4 regions of the Paenibacillus guangzhouensis genome follow, and region 1 is predicted to be linked to each of the others. Evidence: predicted binding sites of a transcription regulator. Region 1 holds the regulator's gene; each other region holds the start of a gene.
The links. The regulator Rex, encoded in region 1, represses fermentation and respiration genes when NADH is low (regulators of the CRP and FNR family bind a similar motif). The targets are predictions, from matches to a motif close to TTGTGAAATATTTCACAA.

Region 1 (6,052 bases):
ACATACCCAAGCGCTTGTCCACGCGGACTGACGGTAACTTGCGCGACACTGCCGGGTCTTACAATCTCAGCCATAATCGCATGACCTAATTCATGAATCGCGACACGACGACGTTCTTCATTGGTCGCTTCCCGATCCGTCTTCTCCCCGAGCATGACTTTATCAATTGCCATCGTCAAATGTCGCTGCTCGATCTGTTCGAGCTTCTCTCGCATGGCATAGATCGCTGCTTCATTCATCACACTCTCAAGCTGCGCGCCAGAGAATCCGAAGGACTGAACGGCAATGGTATCCAACTGCACCGAATTATCCATTGGTTTATTTTCCGCATGGATGTTCAGAATGTGTAATCGACCCTTCTTATCCGGCAAATCGACGCGAATGTGGCGATCAAATCGACCCGGACGAAGCAATGCGCTATCGAGCATTTCCTTGCGATTCGTCGCGGCAATCACTAAAATTCGCGGTGTACCGTTCGAATAGATCCCGTCCATTTCGGTTAACAGCTGATTCAGCGTTTGATCATATTCCTTCTGCTGGCCGCCTTCGCGTTTCCCACCGATGACATCGATCTCATCGATGAATATGATCGCATTTTCTTTCTTCTCTTTGACTGCTTGATCTCTTGCTTTCTTGAACAAATCACGAATTCGGCCTGCGCCGACACCTACGTACATCTCAACAAATTCACTACCTGAAGCCGCAACATAAACGGCGTTGGAATAATGCGCTGCGGCTTTGGCCATGAGCGTTTTCCCGGTTCCAGGCGGCCCCGTTAGCAAGATCCCTTTGAGCGGTCTAATCCCAAACTTCTGGATTTCCTCATGTTTGATCAGAAAATCAAGCGCTTCAATCAGTTCCTGCTTCGCACGATCCTGACCACCAATCTGTTCGAACGTCAAATAACTTGGCTTCGATGACCCGCCGACTCGTCTCTGCTGGCCGCCAACGGCCAAACTGCCGCCTCGACTCTTCATCGCGAGATAAATGACACCCATGACAAGGGCAATGCCTACAAAAGGCAGGATGTTCACCCCAATCATTCCGAGAAAAACAAATAACGCAATCACAAAGCCAAAGACGATTTCTCTCCAAGCTTTAAGCATTTGGCCACACCCCCACGGGCTCACCCTTCCTAGGAAGAATGATATATTTGCTCGCTTTGCCGTCGGTGATGGTAATATATACATTTCGATCATCCATCTCTGCAGATGCATGAACTTGTGGCTGATGTAACGACTTGCTCGTCTCTTCTAACACTTGCGGGACCTCTGTATATTGTTTGTTCTCCATGGCTTGCGCAACGCCGAACAGGGCATGCGACCACCAATCATCAAGCAGAGGAGACGAAGGATTGATGACGGTAATGTTCAGTTTCTTCTCGCCAAGCACTTTATTTCCAGACTGATATATATGTTGAACGATTTCTCGCAAATTCGCGCCGGGTTGAACTTGGATGGCAAGCTGAACATCATTACGCGTAATATTCGCTTTCGCCTCGGATACGGTCGATACTTCTTTGGCTACTTTCTCTACAGGACTTTGCACGGCAACATTCTGATAGAAGAACCAACCGCCGAATAGGACGGCCATCGATCCGACCAGTGTTAGAATTAATGGTTTAACACGTATTTTCAATGTAACGCCCTCCTTCATATCGTATATCACAGAGTATATCACAGAGTATACACGATTGAAGAATGTAATGTGTGGAAGACTTACCATCCTATCTAAAGACAAAGAAAGAGCCTGCCGTAATAGGCAAGCTCTTCGCGATCGACTGCATTACTTCGATTTTCTCAAGGTACGCGTCTCATTCGTATTCGCATGTTTAAAGATATTAATCAAGAGGCAAATCGCGCTTAGGATGATCAGGACGCCTCCACCACCGGTGATAGGTCCCCATGGCATATCTTCCTTCGTAAGCAATAACGTGACGAGAGACCCCATCATGATGATGATCCCAAGATTCATTAACCAGAAATGCCACTTGGCTAGTAGACTGCTCTCCGCTCTTGGGAACAATAGATAGATGATGCCGGATACCGCCATAGATAGCCAACCAATGAGATTTACATGCGCATGAACTCCTGTAAGCACATAATCTTTCGCCATTGACATATACAGTCCTAAGCCCATTGATAAGATAAAGTACAGCACCCCAATCTTCAAAAAACGAATGCCCATGGAACGTACCAACCCCTTCCGATCAATATCACATCATCGATCAGGAAAGTATATTGGTGAGATTCCTATTTTAGAATAAGTTTTTGAGGAGGGTAGGTTATCGATTCGGCAGCGTATAGGTTGTCAAATATCCGGCATCGGAGAAGCGATAAAAGTCGTAGTAATAATGGACTTTCTCATCTTCCGTTTTGGAAGCCTTGTAGAACACTTGCCACACATACTGCTGTTCCCATATTCCCGGTACAATCGTAATAATGTCTGCACCAGGCGATCGACTTAATACTTTGGCCTGTATCGCTTCCTTCGTCGATCCTTGCTTCAGCGGTTCCTTATGCACGGATGTTCCCTCTTGATTCACCCATACCACGACATTCTGATCTAGTTCGTCGATGCCATTCACGATGTAATAGACATCTTCCCATACGGATTTCTGCACACCGTTCACTTTCTTAAGCGCCGATTGCTCTTGTGCGGCCCGTGAAGCTCGATCTTCTGCAATCCACTCACCGCTCTGTACATTCCGATAATACAAATGCAGGCCGAGCATAATCAGTACTATGACCGATAAGATAATAACGATCCATCTTCTCTGCATCTCTAACTCCCTTAACGCGCCAGCAATCCATCGAAGCAAGCCTGTGCTTCACGCATAATTTTTTCTTCGTCGAGGGTTAGACATTCCCGATTCTTCACAACCTGCTTCCCATCTACCCATACATGCCAGACATCTTGCGCAGCACCCGAATAGATGACATGTGATATGAGATCTGTATGCGGTTTATAGTGAGGCTGATCGATATTGACTGCGATGAAATCGGCCTTCATTCCTTCACGTAACACACCCGTTACATGTTCTAATCCGATCGATTTCGCTCCATAGACTGTGCCAAGACGAAGAGCTTCTAATGCAGGTACGGCCGTCGGATCACCCGATACTCCTTTATGGATCAATGCAGCGAGACGCATTTCTTCGAACATATCGAGATTGTTGTTGCTCGCTGCGCCATCTGTACCAAGCGATACGGTTACCCCTGCTTTTAACAAATCTGTTACTCTCGCGACCCCACTCGCAAGCTTTAGGTTGCTACCAGGGTTATGCGATACACTTACATTATACCGAGCAAGGGTCTCAATTTCCTCATCATTCAAATGTACGGCATGCGCAACAAGCGTCGGACGCGTAAACACGCCAAGCTTCTCCAAATGCGCTACAGGGCGAAGACCGTATTCGTTCACGTTCTGCTGGACTTCTGCAGCTGTCTCCGACATATGCGTGTGCATAGGCAGGTCGAGATCATGCGCAGCTTGAACGAACTTCTCAATAAAGGCTGGAGGACACGTATAAGGCGCATGCGGCGACATCATGGTCGTAATTCTGCCATCTGCTTTCCCATGCCAATCTTTCGCGAATCGAACAGCCTCTGCAAGCTTCGCCTGTTGAACATCCTCAGGACATAGACCGATCGCACCACGCATCAGAACCGCACGAATGCCGGACTCGTCCGTTACTTTTGCAACTTGATCCATATGATCATACATATCTAGGAATGTCGTCGTACCGCCCTTTAACATTTCAAGGACAGATAACGATGTGCCCCAATAGACATCCGTGGACGTGAATTTCCCTTCCATCGGCCACATTTTCTCTTGAAGCCATACTTGCAGTGCAAGATCATCCCCGTGACCGCGAAGAAGAGACATCGCTGCATGACCATGTGTATTCATTAATCCAGGCAAGAACAAGAGCCCCTTGCCATCCATGACCTCTGCATCCTCAGGGATGACCAAATCCGCCGGAAGCTGCTCACCTACATAACGAATGTGATCTCCTTCGATCACCATAACCCCATGTATAACCGGTTTATCTTCGTTCATCACGGCAAAATAGCCGTTCTTAATGATCCATAGATTCTTCTTCATCTTCGTCCATATCCTTCCCATTATGCAAGTAGTACGCCAAGCTCAATAAATCTGTTGTAAAATCAGCCGTATGCACGCGCACATGCTGAGGTACTTTTAAGATGACCGGCGCGAAATTCAGAATTGCCTCGACCCCTGCATTGACGAATGCATTGGCTACATTTTGTGCTTCGAGCGCTGGAACCGTAATAATACCGATCCGAACATTATGTTCACGAACCGTTGCTTCCAAATCTTCCATCGGCTGTACCACAATATTGTTGATTTTGGTTCCGATTTTTGGTTGATAAGCATCAAAGACAGCTACAATTTTCATATTATCCTTAAGATATGTATTGTAGTTGCTTAATGCTTGCCCGAGATTACCGGCCCCGACAAGAGCGACATTAATCTGCTGATTCAGCTTTAGAATCTGACGGATTTTCTGAATGAGATAGGCAACATCATAGCCGATCCCTTTACGGCCGAACTCACCAAAATACGCTAAATCTTTACGGATTTGAGCTGGATTCAAATCCAGCTTCAATCCAAGATCTTGCGAAGAGACGGTCAGCACTTCACGCTGCTGCAATTCACTTAAATAACGTAAATAAATGGGAAGACGACGTACAACTGCTTCAGATATTTTCATTGTTTTCATGGATGACTCCCCTCTCTTCCTCGTCCGACAGCCATTCTTGCATGCGAGGCACGATCTGATCCAGGCGCATATGTTCCATCTTCGGCCCGGGTAAAGAATATAAGAAATACTTGCCATAATAAGATTCGATGACGCGGGTGTCATAAATAATGACGATGCCTCGGTCTTGCGCGGTGCGCACCAGTCGGCCAAATCCTTGCTTGAACCGGATCACCGCTTGCGGAACCGATAATTTCATAAATGGATTCTTCTTCTCCTTCTGCAGCAGTTCCGCTTTCGCTTCAATGAGCGGATGATTCGGCGGCTGGAACGGAAGCCTCACAATGGCGAGACAGGTTAGTGCATCGCCTGGGATGTCGACTCCTTCCCAGAAGCTGCTCGTACCAAGAAGAACGGAGGCGGATTGATCTTGAAACCGCCGGGTGAGCTTGCTGCGATTCCCGCTGTCGATCCCTTGTCCAATAACTTGGATTTGATGTGGGCTCAGCAGCTCTTTTAATGGGTCATACACTTGCTTCATCATCCGATAAGAAGTGAATAGGACGAGCATTCTGCCTTGTGTGGCGACAGCTGCATCAGACAGCGACTTCACTAAAGTCTGAATGAAGTGGGCGTCCGGATTCGAGCCTTTGAGCATCGGGAAATCCCGTGGGATGACGACTAACGCCTGCTTCCGATACTGGAATGGCGATGGAAGCACCATGCTCTGAAGTCGCCCTTGATCCTGCGCTTCCTGTAGACCTAACTGCTCAATCATATACTGAAACGATTTATCAACAGATAACGTCGCTGACGTGAGCACGATGCTCTTCTTGCTATCGAAGAAGTATTCCTTCAGCTGTGCGCTCACATCCGCTGGAACGGCGAATAATTGCAAGGATTTGCTGCGGAAATGACCGCTCGCTTCCATCCAGAATACAACATTGGGTTCCTTCATTTTCATGAAATAACGAATATCATCGCGAGCACGTGCCAAATCCTTCACGGTACCAGATAGGTCCGTCACAGCCGCTTGAATGCCGTAATCTTCTTGCACATCACGAAGATCTTGGAGCAATCGTTCTGATTTGCGGACAATTTCATTCAAGAGGGCATTCAGCTGGTCTTCCAGCATGGAGGCCGTATCCCAATCATTTGGCATTTTCTCCGTCTGCAGACGATAGACATATTGTCCCTGCTCTTGGTTCGCATCGCTTGTTCGCTGTGGCATCATACTGAACAGGATTTCCGTTAGTTTGTCCCACATCTCCTTCGCATCGACAAGCTGTGAGTATGAATCCTCGATGATCTCACAAGCCATCTGCG
Region 2 (6,052 bases), 2.9 Mb from region 1:
GATTCGATGACAGGTTCTGAAGGGCGAGTTGACTTCGACATGCTCGAAGTGATCATTATCGTGCTAGCCTCCGCATATCTCGTGGATGCTGTGCTGACGCTCCTCCAAGGCTGGTTCATGGCAGGGGTCTCCCAACGGATCGTGATGAAGCTGCGCAGCGCGTTGTTCGCGAAGCTGCAGAAGCTGCCTGTGGCGTATTTCGACCGGCAATCCCATGGGGAAGTCATGAGCCGGCTCTCGAACGATATCGACAACGTGAGCAATACGATCTCCCAATCGACGACCCAGCTCATGTCTGGGGCGATTACCATTGTCGGCTCACTCGTGATGATGATTGTGCTAAGTCCGATTCTGACCTTAGCGAGTCTGATCACGGTGCCGCTCGTCTACCTGTTAACCCGGACCATTGCGCGGCGGACGAGTGTATTGTTCAAGGAACAGCAGGTGCAGCTGGGCAAATTAAATGGACATATTGAAGAGACGATTTCTGGCATTGAGGTCGTGAAAGCATTCAACCACGAGGACCGTGCGATTGCGGATTTCGATGCGGTGAATGACCGGCTGTTCAAGGTGGGGCTTCGTGCCCAAATTTGGTCAGGCTTCCTCATGCCAATCATGAACGTGATCAATAACCTCGGATTTGCTGCGGTTGCGATGGTCGGTGGAGCGCTTGCGGTGAAGGGGATGATCACGGTCGGCGTCATTGCCGGCTTCATCAGCTATTCACGGCAATTTGTGCGTCCGCTGAACGATATGGCGAATATCTTCAACGTGCTTCAGTCTGGCGTCGCGGGCGCCGAACGGGTCTTCGAAGTACTGGATGAACAAGAAGAGCCGGAGGATGCGCCAGATGCCATTGAGCTGCAGAATCCGAGCGGGCATGTCGTGTTCGAGGACGTCCAATTCGGATATCGCCCAGATGTGCCGATCTTAAGTCATGTCAGCTTCGAGGCAGAGCCTGGAAGCAGCACCGCGCTCGTCGGGCCGACGGGTGCAGGCAAGACGACGATCGTGAACCTGATTACGCGATTCTATGACGTGACGGCCGGCCGGATCTTGATCGACGGCCGGGACATTCGCGACTATACGCGAGACAGCTTGCGCCGTGCCTTCGGATTCGTGCTGCAGGATACGTACTTATTCTCGGGTACGATTAAGGACAATATCAAGTACGGGAAGCCAGACGCGACGGATGCGGAGATCCGGGCTGCGGCTGCGATGGCGAATGCGGATGTATTCATTCAGCGGCTTCCAAAGAAGTATGACACCATCCTCTCGGAGAATGGCGGCAATCTCAGTCAAGGACAGCGGCAGCTGCTCGCGATTGCGCGCGTCATTCTGGCCAAGCCGTCCATTCTGATACTAGATGAAGCGACGAGCAGTATTGACACGCGTACCGAGCTGCATATTCAAGATGCGCTGCTGAATATCATGCAGGGGCGGACCAGCTTCATTATTGCGCATCGATTGAATACGATTCGGGATGCCGATACGATCATGGTCATTGACCACGGCTCGATTGCAGAGAAGGGCGGACATGATCAGCTGCTGCAAGAAGAGGGTGTCTATGCCAGAATGTTCAACAACCAGTTCCGCAACCTGGAAGAGAAGCTGTCGTAATCTTAGAGGCAGCAACGATATAACGACGAGGCGACACGGCCTCCTTTTCACATAACTTGCCAACGCGCTGATGCACCATGTAATATTAGGCTGTACGCTACGCAGTACGTTGACAGAGGGAAGGAGGTACGACATGGCACTAGGACCGCGTGTATTAAAGACAGGAATTGCTGTCGCAATGGCACTCTATATCAGCTTGCTCCTTGGATTTCAGACGCCTGTGATTGCAGCCGTTGCCGCGATCTTTGCTATGCAGCCTTCGATTTATCGATCTTGGCGGTATTTCCTGGATCAGCTTCAGACGAATACACTGGGTGCGGCGATTGCGCTAGTCGTCGGGATGGCCTTCGCGCATGATCCGCTGATCATCGGATTGACTTGTATTGTCGTGATTATGATCTGTCTTAAGATGAAGATGGAAGAGACCATCGGCCTGACCTTGGTGACGGTCATCGCGGTGATGGAAGCTTCCGGGCAATGGGATTTTGCGTTAAGTCGTTTCTTGCATACGCTCGTCGGGATTGGTTCTGCATTTGTGATTAACATCTTGTTCTTCCCGCCGAAGCCGAATGTGCAGTTCTTGAAGCAGATTGATGCCGTGTTCAACCGGATGTCGCTGCTCCTGCGGACCGCCATCTCTGATGAGATGAAGGAATCTTCATTCCGTGCAGAATACCAAGCGCTTGAGACAGAAATGTTATCACTGCATGATAAATTCAAATTGTTCGAAGAAGAGATTAAGAAGATCAAACGCGCTAAATATCGCAGATCGCGGCAGATTGTCGTCTATAAGCAAATGCTGAACACGCTCCAGAAAGGTCTTGAGGTGCTGGAGGCGATCGACAACCATTATTTCCAATCCACGCGGACGCCGGAAATTAATGAAGCCTTCGATCGGCATTTGGAGCTGCTCGAGAAAGGGCATGAGCTGGTTCTGTTGAAGCTCGACGATAAAATGAAGCCGGAGCTGGAGAGCATCGAACAGATGGAGATCGAGAACGAGAAGTTCCTCCAAGCCGTGATGCAAGAGATTCACTTCGATGATGGCTCCCGCCGATTATCGATCGTCGCCGCCGCCTGTTATGAATACGGGTATCAGATTGCTCGTCTGGATCGACTCGCAGGCCATGCGGATATCGAAGAGAAGTCATCGTCATAAGATCATGCATAGAAAAGACCCGGGTGTAGGTATGCGAAAAAGCGGACCTAGCGCTTGGGTCTTTTGTCTGTTATGATAGCGTAGGGTCAAGAAAATGCTGGAAAATCGCTGGTTTTACCCTATATATCTTTGGTCATCCCCGTGCTCAATGCAAGTGCATTTGACCTTCTTTTTCGTCTTTTTCAGTGCATTGTGTGACGAAATCAGGAATGTTCCCTTGCGAAACCGGATTCGCGGGAGATAATGTGATAAAAATCACATTAGAAATATCACAGTTCTGCCAGAATACAGGAAGGAAGTGAGGCAGGGGTATCTTGACCTCCAAATTTAGAGTTATTGAAAGGTGGATATGAACGGATGGATGCTGTATTTCTGGCAAGATTACAATTCGCATCGACGACAATCTTTCACTTTATCTTCGTACCGATATCCATTGGTCTTGCGTTAACGATTGCAATTATGCAGACCATGTACGTCGTTAAAGGCAAAGAAGAATACAGACGCATGGCGAAGTTCTGGGGTAAATTATTTCTGATTAACTTTGCAGTGGGGGTTGTTACGGGGATTCTGCAAGAGTTCCAGTTCGGGATGAACTGGTCGAACTACTCGAGGTTCGTCGGGGACGTCTTCGGGGCGCCGCTCGCGATCGAAGCTTTGCTCGCGTTTTTCTTAGAATCGACGTTTATCGGTTTATGGATTTTCGGATGGGATCGGTTATCGAAGAAAGTTCATCTGCTCTGCATTTGGCTCGTTAGCATCGGTACGATTATCTCAGCATTCTGGATTCTACTCGCGAACTCATTCATGCAGCGTCCGGTCGGATTCCAAATTCAGAACGGCCGTGCTGAGATGAATGATTTCTGGGCCCTGGTCACCAATGGCCAGCTGCTCGTGGAGTTTCCACATACGGTATTAGGTGCTTTTGCTACAGGTGCGTTCCTGATTACAGGGATAAGTGCTTACAAGCTGCTGAAGCGCCAAGATGTTCAATTCTTCAAGAAATCTTTCCATATTGCGATTATTATCGGTCTGATCTCTTCTGTCGGCGTAGCGCTGTGGGGGCATCAGCAAGCACAATATTTGATTCATACGCAGCCGATGAAGATGGCGGCAAGTGAAGCGCTGTGGGGCAAGAGTGGCGACCCTGCAGGTTGGACGGTCATCGCGTCCATCGATCCGAAGAAGCAGGAGAACGGGTTCGAGTTGCAAATTCCTTACCTGCTGAGCTTCTTGTCGTATAGTAAATTTTCTGGTGAAGTCAAAGGGATGTTAGAACTGCAAGCCGAGTATGAAGCGACATATGGCCCAGGTAACTATATCCCGCCAGTGCGCACAACCTTCTGGAGTTTCCGCATCATGGTTGGAGCGGGATCCCTGATGATTCTATTTGGTCTATATGGTACGTTCCTGGCATGGCGCAAGAAGCTGGAGCAGCCGAACAAATGGTTCATGCGTTTGATGGTCTTCGGTATTTCGTTACCGTTCATCGGGAATACGTTCGGATGGATCATGACGGAGATTGGGCGTCAGCCATGGACGGTCTTCGGCTTGATGCGTACGGAAGACAGTATCTCACCAAGTGTGAGTGCTGGTCAGGTTCTATTCTCGGTGATAGCTTTTTCAACTATTTATCTGATTCTGGCGATTATCCTTGTCTATCTATTCATCAAAGTGATTCGTAAAGGGCCGAATGCGCCGGATGATCACCATGATGAACATTCCCATGATCCATTCGATCAAGTTGTGAAGGAGGAGAAGCAGCATGCACTTACTTAATGATCTCTGGTTTGTTCTAGTGGCGGTGCTGTTCATTGGGTTCTTCTTCCTCGAAGGGTTTGACTTCGGTGTCGGGATGTCGACGAAATTGCTCGCGAGAACGGATGGAGAGCGACGTGTGTTGATTAATTCGATTGGGCCTTTCTGGGACGCGAATGAAGTTTGGTTGATTACAGCAGGGGGCGCGATGTTCGCAGCTTTCCCGAACTGGTATGCGACCTTGTTCAGTGGATATTACACACCGCTTGTGTTCCTATTGCTAGCTCTGATCGGACGCGGTGTCGCGTTCGAATTCCGTGGCAAAGTGAAGAACGAGACATGGAAAAAAACATGGGATTGGGTTATTTTCCTCGGCAGCTTATTGCCGCCGTTACTACTTGGTGTTGTCTTCGCAGGCTTGATCAAAGGGCTTCCGATTGACGCACAGATGGAAATGAAGGCCGGATTGTTCGACATGGTGAACGGCTATACGCTTGTTGGTGGTCTAACGGTCGTAATGTTGTGCCTCGTGCATGGTCTGATGTTTACAACATTGCGTACCGTGGGAGACTTGCAAGTAAGAGCGCGTAAGCTCGGACAGATGCTGCTCATTCCACTTGGGGTGTTACTGGCTGTCTTCGGGATCATGACGTATACAATGACGGATGTGTTCGAAGTTCGCGGCGGCATTCTTGCAGCGGTCGGCGTCGTTGGTCTCATTGCTTTCTTGTTGTCAGGTTACTTCATGAAAATAAAAAAAGATGGCTGGGCTTTCGGGATGACGGGTGCGGTGATCGTGTTGTCGGTCGCATCGGTATTTATCGGTTTGTTCCCGCGTGTTATGATTAGTTCGATTGATCAAGCGTTCAACTTAACAATCGATAATGCAGCATCGGGAGCGTACTCCCTTAAAGTCATGACGATTGTTGCATTAACAATGCTGCCATTCGTCTTGGGATATCAGATTTGGAGTTACTTCGTATTTCATAAACGGGTTCACGAGAAGGAGCACTTGGAGTACTAATGGGAAAAGACGTGATGGGACTGAAGGGGGCAAAGTCGGTGCTTGCACTGACGGCCATCCTCACCCTCGTTCAAAGTGTATCTATTATATTGCTGGCGACATGGTTGGCGGAGGTTATCTCCGCCTTGTTCGCTGGCCAACCGCTGCAGGAACAGTACGGCAAAATGGCCATGTTCCTGTTTGCTTTTATATTGCGGCAAGTGACGGGGCTTGCGATGCAAAAGCTGGCCTATCGATTCGCAGAGACGACGGGCAGGGACTTGCAGCAGCAGCTGCTGCAGAAGCTGTTCGAGCTGGGACCTCGGTTCGCGAAGAAAGAAGGAACCGGGAATCTGGTCACGCTCGTACTCGACGGCATCTCGCAATTCCGCACCTATCTGGAGCTGATCGTACCGCGGATGATGGGTGTGGCGATCACGCCTGCGCTCATTGTGGTATTCATCTTCGTGAAGGATCCTTCCGCAGCGCTTATTCTGATCGTGACGATGCCGATT
Region 3 (6,052 bases), 2.3 Mb from region 1:
CCCATGAGTAAACTCGTGATTGTAGCCATCGGTGGCAATTCATTAGTACGTGATAACGGCCGCGATTCAATTCAAGATCAATATGAAGCGGTTCGCGAGACCGTCGTCAATATCGCAGATATGGTTCAGGAAGGTTATAAGGTTGTCGTGACCCACGGGAACGGCCCTCAGGTTGGATTTGCCATGCAGCGTGTCGAGATTGCTAGCGAAGTAAGCGGCATGCCAACGATTCCACTCGTGAACTGTGTCGCAGATACTCAAGGGGGGATTGGCTACCAAATCCAGCAAGCATTAACCAACGAATTCGCCAAACGCGGCATCAATAAAAAAGTAGCGAGCGTCATTACGCAAGTGGAAGTCAGCAAGGATGATCCGAACTTCCAGAACCCAACGAAGCCGGTTGGCTCCTTCTTCACCCTAGAGCAGGCTGAGGCGATGAAGAAAGATCATCCGGACTGGGTGATGATCGAAGATTCAGGCCGGGGTTATCGCCGCGTTGTACCTTCGCCGAAGCCGATCGATATCGTGGAGAAGGACGCGATCAAGTCTCTGATCGATGCCGATTACGTGGTTATCGCTGTTGGCGGCGGCGGCATCCCTGTCGTTCGGACAGGCGACAACACGTACGACGGCGTTGATGCGGTCATCGACAAGGACTTCGCAACAAGCCTGCTCGCAGAGCAAGTGAATGCAGAGACGCTCATCATCACAACCGGCGTATCCCGCGTGTGCATCAACTTCGGCAAACCGAACCAGAAGGCACTGGAGAAGATTACGGTTGAGGAGACGAAGCAATACGTCGCGGAGAACCACTTCGCTCCTGGCAGCATGCTGCCGAAGATCGAAGCCAGCCTTAGCTTCCTAGAGCATAATGGATCTCGTGTTATTATTACGAATCCAGAGAGCTTAAAGAATGCCATCAATGAGCAAGCAGGAACGCATATTGTGAAGTAGAAAGAATCAGCCAAATTGATCAAAAGAACCCTTCAAGCCCCGCTTGGAGGGTTCTTCGCATATTTTCACACGAATAGGCCGGAAGCTCACAACGGTGAACAACCGACCTATACCTATACCAATCGATCCAAATCTCTACACAACGTGCTGCGTTACATATCCATCCTCACGAATTAATGCGAGCGCAGTCTCCAGTTTATCCAAATAGACGGGATCATTGCCTGAACACATGAAGCGGACGCTCCCCTTCCCGCTGCCTACCGGAATGCCATAACGATTCAGCAGTGCGGACAGCCGCTTAATCGTCCCTGCATTGCCATCGATCATCTCGATATGTGGCGGCAGGACGTCCCTTAGGATGGCTTTGTAATAAGGATAATGCGTACAGCCAAGCACAATCATACCATAATCATCTAAGTTATAGGCTGCTAGCTTCGACCGGAAATAATCACCCATCAATTTACGATCGAACTGCATCGCCTCACAATATTCCACAAGCTCCGGCAGCGGAAGAGAATCGACGATTCCCCCCTCATCCACGCGATGAACAAGCGAATAATATTTCGGTTGTTGCAGCGTTAATGGTGTAGCGAAGACGAGCACCCGCTTCCCTGTCGCATGATTCATCTCCACGGCTGGCTTCACCGCGGGCTCCATACCGACGATCGGAAAAGAGTATCGTTCTCTAAGCTCGTTAATCGCAATACTCGTCGCTGTATTACATGCGATAACCAGTGCATCGATGCCCACACTTACCATCTGTTCTACGCCCTCTAGAATGAATGATCTTACGTCATTCTCCGGCTTCGTTCCGTAAGGGACATGTAGGGTATCTGCCATGAAGAGATAGTTCTCTGTTGGCAGCCGGCGCAGTGATTCAGCTAATACCGTAAGGCCGCCGACCCCCGAATCGAAAAACCCGATTGTCATGTGTCATCAATTCCTATCGTAAAAATTTATAGTTATGTGGTGGTATTCCTAGCTAATTCTAGAATATCGCGGGTCGCCGATGATCGCAAGTTGATTCTTCGAACGGCAGTCCCTTCTATGGTACACTAGAGAAAATAAACTATAGCAATTATACAAGGAGATTTGTCATGGTCAAGTTCGTATCTTGGAATGTTAACGGCCTCCGTGCCTGTGTGAACAAAGGATTCTATGATTACTTCAAAGACATCGATGCAGATATATTTTGTGTGCAGGAAACGAAACTGCAGGAAGGTCAGATTGAACTCGAAATCGGCGAGGAATATATGCAATTCTGGAACTATGCTGAGAAGAAAGGCTATTCGGGGACTGCCATCTTTACCCGGCTGAAGCCATTATCTGTCCGTTATGGGATAGAGGAAGATTACGAGCCCGAAGGACGTATTATCACGCTCGAATTCGAAGACTTCTACTTCATCACCGTCTATACGCCAAATGCCAAACGCGACCTCTCCCGTCTGGACGAGCGCATGACATGGGAAGATCGATTCCGGGGTTATCTGCAAGAGCTGGACAAGCATAAACCAGTCATTGTCTGTGGAGACTTGAATGTCGCCCATCAAGAGATCGACCTGAAGCATCCGAAGCCCAACTTAGGCAACGCCGGCTTCACCCTCGAGGAACGGGATAAAATGACAACACTACTCGGCTCCGGATTCACGGATACATTCCGCCATCTCTATCCGGATCAGACAGACATCTACTCATGGTGGTCCTACATGCCGAAGGTGCGTGAGCGGAACGTGGGCTGGCGGATTGACTATTTCCTCGTCTCGTCGCAATTGAACGATGCGATTTCGGACGCAAAAATCGATTGCCACATCATGGGCAGCGACCATTGCCCCGTCATTTTGGAGATGAATCTAGCATCCCAATCCTAAAGGCTCGATACGTTTGAAGACGATTCGAAAAAGACGGTTATATAGGGGGATGTTCGGCGTGGCTGTCGTGTACATCCTCTACGTCACCTTTATGAACTTCATCCATGATCCACAGGCAGCTGCATTTCTCAGCCATAAGGTAGGACTGAAGCGCACGGTCAACACCTCGATTTGGCTGCCTGTGATGATGGTCCACATCGTTGCTGCTTGCATTGCTATGCTCGCAGGGGCCGTGAATTTCTCGAACCTTATTCTGACACGGTATCGTTCCTTCCACCGCGCGAACGGTTATCTCTATGTCATAGCCGTTATTCTCGTCGACATCACATCCGGCTATATGGCCCCCTATGCGACTGGCGGGAAAATGAACAGCATGGCATTTAACTTCATCAATTTCATTTGGCTTATCATGACCATCGCTGCCGTTGTATTCATTAAGCGGAAGCAGCTAGCGAAGCATCGCAAATGGATGATTCGAAGCTATGTATTCTGCTATACCAACCTTTTCATTCATCTCATCAGCTTCCTTGCGAGCAAAGGTGTAGGACTACCTTATGTGACGAGCTATACGATAGGTGTCTACGGCGCAATTGTGATTAACATCCTACTCGCGGAATGGATCATTCGCCGCGTCATATGAAGAATCAGGAGAGAGGGGGACGGTTCACCTCCGTCCTCCTTCCATCATTCATATTCCTCCCTCCATATCTTGGAAATGAATAAAAATCCATAAGATTGTGAAATTAATCACAATATTTCGACAGATGATATATTAAAATTGGAGCGAACCAAAAAGAAAGATAGAAAAGTGGAGGGGTACATCATGAAAAAGAAAGTATCAGCTATGCTTGTTCTCGTTCTCTCTTTCGCGCTCATCATCACAGGATGCGGTAACGGAAGCCAGAGTCAAAGCCAGGACAACCCGAAAAAAGAAGAGACAAAAGAAACAGAAGCCGTATCTGGAGCTACGCAAGCTGGCTATACGCCAGTTGATCAGCTTAAAGATAAATATGACATTATCATTGTCGGGGCAGGTGGCGCAGGGATGTCCGCTGCACTTGAAGCCAAAGCAAAAGGCATGAACCCTGTAATCTTCGAAAAAATGCCGATTGCCGGAGGAAATACGCTGAAATCATCTTCAGGTATGAATGCTTCCGAGACGAAGTTCCAAAAAGAACAAGGCATCAAAGACAGCAATGATCTATTCTATGAAGAAACGCTAAAAGGCGGTCATGATACGAACGACAAAGATATGCTTCGTTTCTTCGTTGATAATTCCGCAAGCGCAATCGATTGGCTCGACTCCATCGGCATTCGATTGAATAATATCACGATTACAGGCGGTATGAACGAGAAACGTACCCACCGTCCGGAAGACGGCTCGGCCGTAGGGCAATTTCTTGTAAGTGGACTCCTAAAAAATGTTCAGGAGAAAGAAATTCCACTATTCGTTAAAGCCGATGTTAAAGAAATTACAGAAAAAGACGGCAAAGTGAACGGCGTCAAAGTCGTGATCGATGGGAATGAGGAAAAAGAAATCGCAGCGAACGCTGTTGTTGTGACAACTGGCGGTTTTGGCGCGAACATGGATATGATCAGCGATGTTCGCTCCGACTTGAAAGGTCTTGTCACGACGAACCAAATCGGCAGTACAGGCGATGGCATTAAGATGATTGAGAAGCTCGGCGGCGTGACCGTGGATATGGATCAAATTCAAGTTCACCCTACGGTACAGCAAGAGAAGTCTTATCTTATCGGGGAAGCGGTCCGCGGTGAGGGTGCGATTCTCGTATCCAGTGAGGGCAAGCGATTCACCAATGAGCTGGATACACGCGACAATGTAACTGCTGCTATCAATAAACTTCCAGAGAAATCAGCTTATCTTGTATTTGATTCCGGTGTGAAATCCCGTGCCAAAGCCATTCAGCAATATGAAAAAATGGGCTTTGTCATTCAAGGAGAATCGGTCGAAGCTCTGGCCAATGCAATCAACGTTCCTGGAGATCAGTTAAAAACGACGGTAGATACATGGAACAGTGCGGTTAAGAATAAAAAGGATGCCGAGTTCGGCAGAACGACAGGAATGGACAACGACTTGTCTGGCGCACCTTATTACGCAATCAAGATCGCTCCAGGGATCCATTACACCATGGGCGGTGTCAAAATCAACACAAATACGGAAGTACTCAATAAAGACGGAAAAGCGATTCCAGGTCTGTTCGCAGCAGGTGAGCTGACAGGCGGTCTGCACGGCCAGAATCGGATTGGCGGTAACTCCGTTGCGGAGATCATCATTTTTGGTCGCCAAGCAGGCATCAAATCGGCTGAATTCGTAAAAGCACCTTAAAAGTGACGCCATTACTGGGTGTACACCTCACAAAGACCCTCATCATAGAGGGTCTTTGTGCTATCTGTATGCAATATTAGTCCCGATGGTACTTCCTCTTATCCTCATCTGTAATGAGCCTGATCACACGACATGGATTGCCCGCAGCAATAACGCCTGACGGGATATCCTTCGTCACGACGCTTCCTGCGCCAATCACACTATTGTCTCCAATGGTTACGCCCGGCAGGATGCTGACCCCTCCGCCAATCCATACGTTGTTGCCTACCGTAATCGGATACGCGATTTCTAGCCCCTCATTCCGCTGTTCGACATCGAGCGGATGCCCAGCCGTATAGAAGCCGCAATTCGGCGCGATGAACACATTGTCACCGAAGGTGATTTTGGCACAGTCCAACATGATGCAATTGTGATTCGCATAGAAATTCTTCCCGATCTCGATATTATAGCCGTAGTCGCAGTAAAAAGGCTGTTCGATGTGGAACGTCTCCGCTGTCTTGCCGAGCAGCTTCTTCAGGACTGCCGCCCGCTCCTCCAGCTTCTGCGGATGCAACTGATTATGCTCGTAACATAATCCTTTCGCATATGTTCGCTCATCGATGAGCTCCTGATCGTAGTTCGCGTTATACAGATAGCCTAGTGCCGCTTTTTCTTTCTCTGTCATGAGGTCCACTCCTTCTCCTATTCATATTCTAGTGAATGAGAGCGCAACATTTCAATAATACCTCTATGATACAACTAAAATATCAAAATGATGGAGGGATTGAGCAAATGAACACACTACAGGGAAAAGTCGCGCTGGTAACAGGAGCTAGTCGGGGAATCGGTAGAGGAATCGCGTTACGATTGTCACAAGAAGGTGCATTGGTAGCGGTACATTATG
Region 4 (6,052 bases), 3.3 Mb from region 1:
AACCCATTCTCTACGCAGACGACGCCGAAATCCTTCGTCAATACTTCCGCACAATTCCGCGGACAACCGGTTACCCCCATCTTCATCTTGTGCGGCGTATCCACCATCTCAATCTCCTGCTCTAAGCGAATGCCGAGCGCGAGCGAATCTTGCGTCCCGAAGCGGCAGAACTGCGACCCAACACAAGTTTTCACGTTGCGCAGCGACTTGGAGTAAGCGTAACCCGAACGCATTTCAAGCTCAGCCCATATTTTCGGCACATCCTCTTTCTTCACGCCAAAGAGTCCGACGCGTGCTGCGCCTGTAATTTTCACCAGCGGCACATTGTATTTCTTCGCTACTTCGCCGATACGAATCAGATCTTCCGGCGTTGTCGTACCACCGTACATCCGCGGAACCACCGAGAACGTCCCGTCCTTCTGAATGTTACCGTCCATCCGTTCGTTGACGAATCGCGATGCTTTGTCATCCTCGTATTCATCTGGACGCAGCATCCGCAGGTAGTAGTTCAAGGCAGGACGACATTTCGAGCAGCCCTCCTCGTGTTTGAAGCCAAGCACGATCCGGACTTCTTTCGGCGTATGCATGCCTTTCTCACGAATCGCTTCGACGACCTCGTCTCGGGATAACATCGTACAACTGCACATGCCAGTGACTTCCGCTGCTGCATCGAACTTATCGCCAAGCGTGTGTGCCAGAATCGCCTCGACTACCCCGCGGCATTTACCACACGATCCGCCTGCTTTGGTGACAGCTTTCACTTCATTGAATGTCGTCAATCCATGCTCGAGAATTGCGCCGACAATTGTGCCTTTCGTCACCCCATTACAGCCACACACGGTCTCATTCGCGCTCATCGAAGCTACGTCGATGCCCGCTTCTTCCCCCGCTTTGTGCAGAACAGAAGCATTCGTATATTCTTGAATATCAGCTTCTTTCTTCAGCATGCTGAACAACCGCGTCCCATCCGATGCATCGCCATAGAGGACGACGCCGACAACTTTGTTGTCGCGGACGAGCACTTTTTTATAGGTACCCTTCACTTGATCCTGTACGACAATGGCTTTCGTATCTTCCCGTTCATGAATTTCTCCGCCCGAGAACAAGTCGCATCCCGCTACCTTCAGCTGCGTCGAGAGCACGCTGCCCTGATACCCTTCGGTTGGCTTTCCTGTCAATACATCTGCCAGCACAACGCCTTGCTCATAGAGCGGCGCAACAAGTCCATAGGCGATTCCCCGGTGCTCCGCACATTCCCCAACCGCATAAATGTTAGGATCCGACGTCTGCATGAAATCATCAACTTGAATGGCGCGACCTACAGCAAGCCCTGCTTCCCGCGCAATCGCAGCGTTTGGTCTGATCCCTACCGCCATCACGACGAGATCACATTCGACACTTGTACCGTCATCGAATTTAAGCCCTTCAACCCGCTTCTCGCCATAAATTTCCGTCGTCTTCTTCTCCATTAGGAACTTCATGCCTTGCTTCTCGAGGTCCTTCTGGAGCAGCTTTGCCGCTTCACCGTCAAGCTGCATCTCCATTAGGTTCGGTAGCAGATGAACGACATGCACCTCCATCCCGCGATCGATCAGCCCCCGGGCCGCTTCCAATCCGAGCAATCCGCCGCCGATAACGACCGCTTTCTTGTATTGCTTCGCCGCTTCCATCATGAACTCGGTGTCCTCAATTGTGCGGAACCCGACAACGCCTTCGAGCTCATGTCCTGGCACCGGAAGAATAAATGCGCTCGATCCCGTCGCAATAATCAGCTCATCATAAGGAATGACCTTCCCTTGATTCGTAACGACTTGCTGCTGCTCCCGCTGAATGTCGATGACGCGTTCATTCGAGATCAGTTGAATGTTATTCTCCTTATACCAATCCCAATCATTTATATTAATCTCACTAAAAGTTGTTTTGCCTTGTAAGACATTCGATAGCATTATCCGGTTATAGTTCGGATAAGACTCATCCCCAATCATGGTGATGTCGAACATGTCAGCATCTCTTTTTAGAATTTCTTCAACACAACGTGCACCCGCCATCCCATTGCCGATCATGACCAACTTTTTTTTCATCGAACCCGCCTCCATCACTACTATGTGAAAAAAGTAACATACTTGTATTATATTGATTTTTAACTAATCACGTGTGATCCTACGCACATTATTAATGGATTTTTTGTGAAATAAATGGAAATGCGTTGCATGTCATTCTTGACTTTATGAAATTGTTCTATAAAATTAGAACATATTATAAGTTCTATAGGAGTGAAACATTCATGAGTTATGTGGTCCAAGTAGATTCCTCACCGGTCTATGAACTGATCGTGAGCCTCTATTGTTACATCGAGCATCCGACATCCAAACATAATGCATTCGGCAAAGCATGGAAAACCGACGTACGTCGTCGTCTCAGCGATTCCTTATCGGAGCGGCTTGAGGATCATCGACTAGAAGTGCTACACCGATTGAATTTATTAGTCTGGCAGTGCCCCGGCGAACGTACGGTGGAGAATTTTCTGCATTGGCTCACGAATATGGCACCAGGCGAAATCTATGAGAAGCTTGTGCCATGGGTCTCTTCGTTCAAAGAAGACATGAACTCGGTTCGGGATCTCATCGTCTCCGCGCTGCATGACTGGCACGAACAATATTTCCGTCATATCGATCCGGCGTTCCTTCGCGTGCTGAAGCACAGTGGGGATCAAGTCGCACAGCTCCTCCCCTCGACTCCCGCGGTCGAGCTGATTGAACAGTGTACGAATGGGATTCGCGTCGAGCCTAGCCCTGGCATTGAGAAGGTGCTGCTTGTCCCGCAGATCCACTGCAATCCGTATACGGTCATCGATCATTACGAGGGGTTGATTGTCTGTCAATATCCGGTGGGAATGCCTGCAACAGATCCTACCGTACCGTCCTTCAAGCTGATGAACACCTTGAAGGCACTGTCCGATGAGAATCGACTGCGCATCCTGCAATACGTCGCCGAAGAACCACGTTCCTTCAAAGAAATCGCCGCCTATATCGGCCTAGTCAAAAGCAATGTGCACTATCATCTGACGGCGCTTCGTCTATCTGGGCTGCTGCGCTCCCACTACGTGAAGGATAAAATCGAATCCTACAGCTCTCGGATGGGACCTCTGAATCATTTGGAATCTGACATTGCAGCGTACATTCACAGAACACATGTTTAACGGAGGTCTGACATGAGACTATTACGCTTACCAACACAGCTCCATCCGGTCATAGTGATTTTGCTGACCGGATCGCTCATCACGAATTTATTCTTATCCATGTGTTCGCCTTTTCTCGTCATCTATCTCTCGAAGCATACGAGTCTCGGTGTTGGAACAATCGGGTTCATGATTGGTGCAGGGGCATTGGCGGGCACCGTGGGCGGATTCATTGGCGGGTATCTATCGGACCGGATCGGTCGGAAAAAGTTGATGCTCCTCTCACTTACGACCTCCAGCGTGATCTATGCCGGGTACGCCATGGTGCCGCATCCGGCGCTCATTTTCGCTCTTGTCGTCATCGGGGGATTTGGCAGCGCCTTTTTCGCCCCGGTTTCGAATGCCTATCTTGCCGATCTCACGCCGGAGCATCAACGATCTACCGTGTATTCCTTGCGGTACATGGCTGTGAATATCGGATTTGCCGTGGGGCCTTTGATCGGCCTTGCGCTGGGTCTGACCGGAAGTCCGACGCCATTCGTGCTGATGGCCATCTGTTATTTCGCCTATGCCATCGTCTTGTTCGTTGCACTGCAGCGATTGAAGGATCGCGGTGCACCGGCATCGGTTGCCTCTCCTTCTCTCACGATAGGCGCGTCCTGGCATGTGTTACGGCGGGATGCCGCACTCCTATTCTTCGTATGCGCATGCATCTTGACTACTGCCGTGGAAGGTCTGTGGTCCGTGGCATTCGCCAATTATTTGCCTACGCAGTTTGCCGATGGCGAGAAGCTGCTCGCCGTCCTGCTTACGGTCAACTCGACCTTGGTTATTCTGCTGCAGCCGATCATCGCCAAATGGACGCAGCGCAAATCCCCGTTGTATGCCATTACGTTCGGGAGCCTGCTGTTCGTTCTAGCGGAGTTGGGATATGCCTTCTCTTTCACATGGTCGATGTTCATCTTGTTCATGGTGATCTTCACCGTCGGGGAAATTCTGATCATGCCCTCGCAATATACGCTGCTGAACCAGATTACGCCGGCGTCGGTGCGCGGAACATACTTCGGCGCGTTCTCGCTGAATAGCCTCGGCAACTTCATCGGTCCTTGGTTATGGAGCGCGCTCCTGGTCCACTACAACGGGCAAGTGATGTTCGGCGCAATTGCGGTGACCGCTCTGCTCAGCGTTTGGTTCTATCGGAAGGCTGGAGGGTACAAGGTACAGGATGTGGGGAATGCGGCAGGGGTGGCGGAGTAGGAGACGATTAGCTACTGCCTCCAGAGAAATCCTGATGACAGTAGCTGTTAATATTTAATTAATCGATCATTAAGATTATGTTCTTTTTACGTTTTTTCATATGCAACAATATCATGATGAGCAGAATTTGGATAATTAACGACATGATTGAAAGTGCGTTATGAACCAAAGATAACATTGGCATTACAACTATTAATAGATTAATCCCCCATCGATATGCGCCTTGCTTAGGTAAAGCTCCCTCCAACTTCAATGAAAATAAGACAAAAACTATAATCGCGCTTAAAGCAGTGGAACCGGTAATAAAAATGACATAAACCTGGTCATACCAAAACTGCTGTTTAAGTAAACGATCGTAAGTAAGTAAAAAGACTAAGATACTTACCCAAATAAACGCAATTGGCTTAAGAGGCGCATATAACTTCAATACAAAATCACTAATGTCTGTTGACTTATCATATTTAGAGTATTTTGTTTTTTCTTGCTCAAGCTTCCCAAGATCTACATCAATAAAAGTGAGCATGGAAGTCAGATATGCAATATCCGCTTGATAATAAAAATCTCGGGCGATTCTACGAACATTCTCGCTCAAGTAAGGACTGGATTCACCAAGTTTCTGCATTAAGCCGAACTTTGCATCTCCACCATGGATTACCGCCGAGATACTAGCTTGCAATTGACTATAAATCTTTATTTTTTCATTTACGGATGCAAGCTGTGTTCTATTATTTTGATTAATCATCTCTTTAAACTCTTTATACAGCCAAATCGTCGTTGTTCCAAAGATGGTTAGTACTAGTGTCATGATTGGATTCGCTCCAATGAGTTTAGATATTTCAGACCACATTTGATGCACTCCTTGCAGCTCATTAATATTCCCGTTTGCAAAACCTTCTTTAGTTACTATTTTTCGACAAGTATTAACATTATTCCTTTCAAAAATATACAAAAAAGTCCCAAGGCAATCATCTTTAACATTAATAACAAAACAGCACCCGTTCCCGGGTGCTGTCCCTTATTAATTCGATAATCCACTAACTCTCAGTGCACGCATGATGATCACGGCCGCTTGCGCTCTCGTTACTTCGTCCATCGGAGCGAGCTGCGTATCGGACACGCCAAGCAAAATCTTATGTTCGACGAGCATCGCCAACGCGTCCTTCGCATAGGACGAAATGCTCGATTGATCCTTGAACGGATCCAATGCCGTTGTGCTTGCGCTGCTCGCGACTCCCGCAGCTTTCAATGCCGACGCCAATATCGCAGCTAGTTGCTCGCGCGTTACGTTCTCGTTCGGCTCGAAGATCGATTCGGACTTGCCTTGAATCAGTCCCGCCGCCTTCGCCGCCGCGATATCATTCGCGTATTTCGAATCAGGCGCTACATCGGTGAAGGTCGACTTACCTCCGTTCGGCAAGACACCGAATGCCCGTGCAATGATCGATGCGATCTCGCCGCGAGTCACTTCCGTCCCCGCTCCGAACTTCGCCTCTCCCTCGCCGAATACAATCAGCTTCGCAGCCGCGCGCAGCACATCCTCCTGCGCCCATGCCGGAATGGCATCCGTGAAGAGCACCTTCGATTCGATGACGCTATAAATGCCATTTCCTTGACTTT

Region 2: GCU39_RS26280 (cytochrome ubiquinol oxidase subunit I) is a predicted target of Rex. The motif match lies at 3,023-3,040, and genes of this name have one in related genera.
Region 3: GCU39_RS23640 (flavocytochrome c) is a predicted target of Rex. The motif match lies at 3,558-3,575, and genes of this name have one in related genera.
Region 4: nirB (nitrite reductase large subunit NirB) is a predicted target of Rex. The motif match lies at 2,104-2,121, and genes of this name have one in related genera.

The regions. Positions count from the first base shown of each region.
Region 1 covers NZ_CP045293.1:2,918,402-2,924,453, forward strand. Annotated here, with positions in the region: gene GCU39_RS13030 (AAA family ATPase) at 1-1,106, opposite strand, end outside; gene GCU39_RS13035 (hypothetical protein) at 1,099-1,638, opposite strand; gene GCU39_RS13040 (cbb3-type cytochrome c oxidase subunit I) at 1,786-2,187, opposite strand; gene GCU39_RS13045 (cell wall elongation regulator TseB-like domain-containing protein) at 2,285-2,782, opposite strand; gene GCU39_RS13050 (amidohydrolase) at 2,794-4,107, opposite strand; gene GCU39_RS13055 (redox-sensing transcriptional repressor Rex) at 4,082-4,747, opposite strand; gene dinG (ATP-dependent DNA helicase DinG) at 4,725-6,052, opposite strand, start outside.
Region 2 covers NZ_CP045293.1:5,817,403-5,823,454, forward strand. Annotated here, with positions in the region: gene GCU39_RS26270 (ABC transporter ATP-binding protein) at 1-1,620, shown strand, start outside; gene GCU39_RS26275 (FUSC family protein) at 1,754-2,779, shown strand; gene GCU39_RS26280 (cytochrome ubiquinol oxidase subunit I) at 3,137-4,555, shown strand; gene cydB (cytochrome d ubiquinol oxidase subunit II) at 4,542-5,558, shown strand; gene cydD (thiol reductant ABC exporter subunit CydD) at 5,558-6,052, shown strand, end outside.
Region 3 covers NZ_CP045293.1:5,249,406-5,255,457, forward strand. Annotated here, with positions in the region: gene arcC (carbamate kinase) at 4-954, shown strand; gene murI (glutamate racemase) at 1,090-1,884, opposite strand; gene GCU39_RS23630 (exodeoxyribonuclease III) at 2,052-2,822, shown strand; gene GCU39_RS23635 (DUF2306 domain-containing protein) at 2,845-3,462, shown strand; gene GCU39_RS23640 (flavocytochrome c) at 3,646-5,169, shown strand; gene GCU39_RS23645 (sugar O-acetyltransferase) at 5,246-5,833, opposite strand; gene GCU39_RS23650 (SDR family oxidoreductase) at 5,941-6,052, shown strand, end outside.
Region 4 covers NZ_CP045293.1:6,482,689-6,488,740, reverse strand. Annotated here, with positions in the region: gene nirB (nitrite reductase large subunit NirB) at 1-2,081, opposite strand, end outside; gene GCU39_RS29035 (ArsR/SmtB family transcription factor) at 2,285-3,199, shown strand; gene GCU39_RS29030 (MDR family MFS transporter) at 3,212-4,435, shown strand; gene GCU39_RS29025 (hypothetical protein) at 4,494-5,282, opposite strand; gene GCU39_RS29020 (glycosyl hydrolase family 18 protein) at 5,454-6,052, opposite strand, start outside.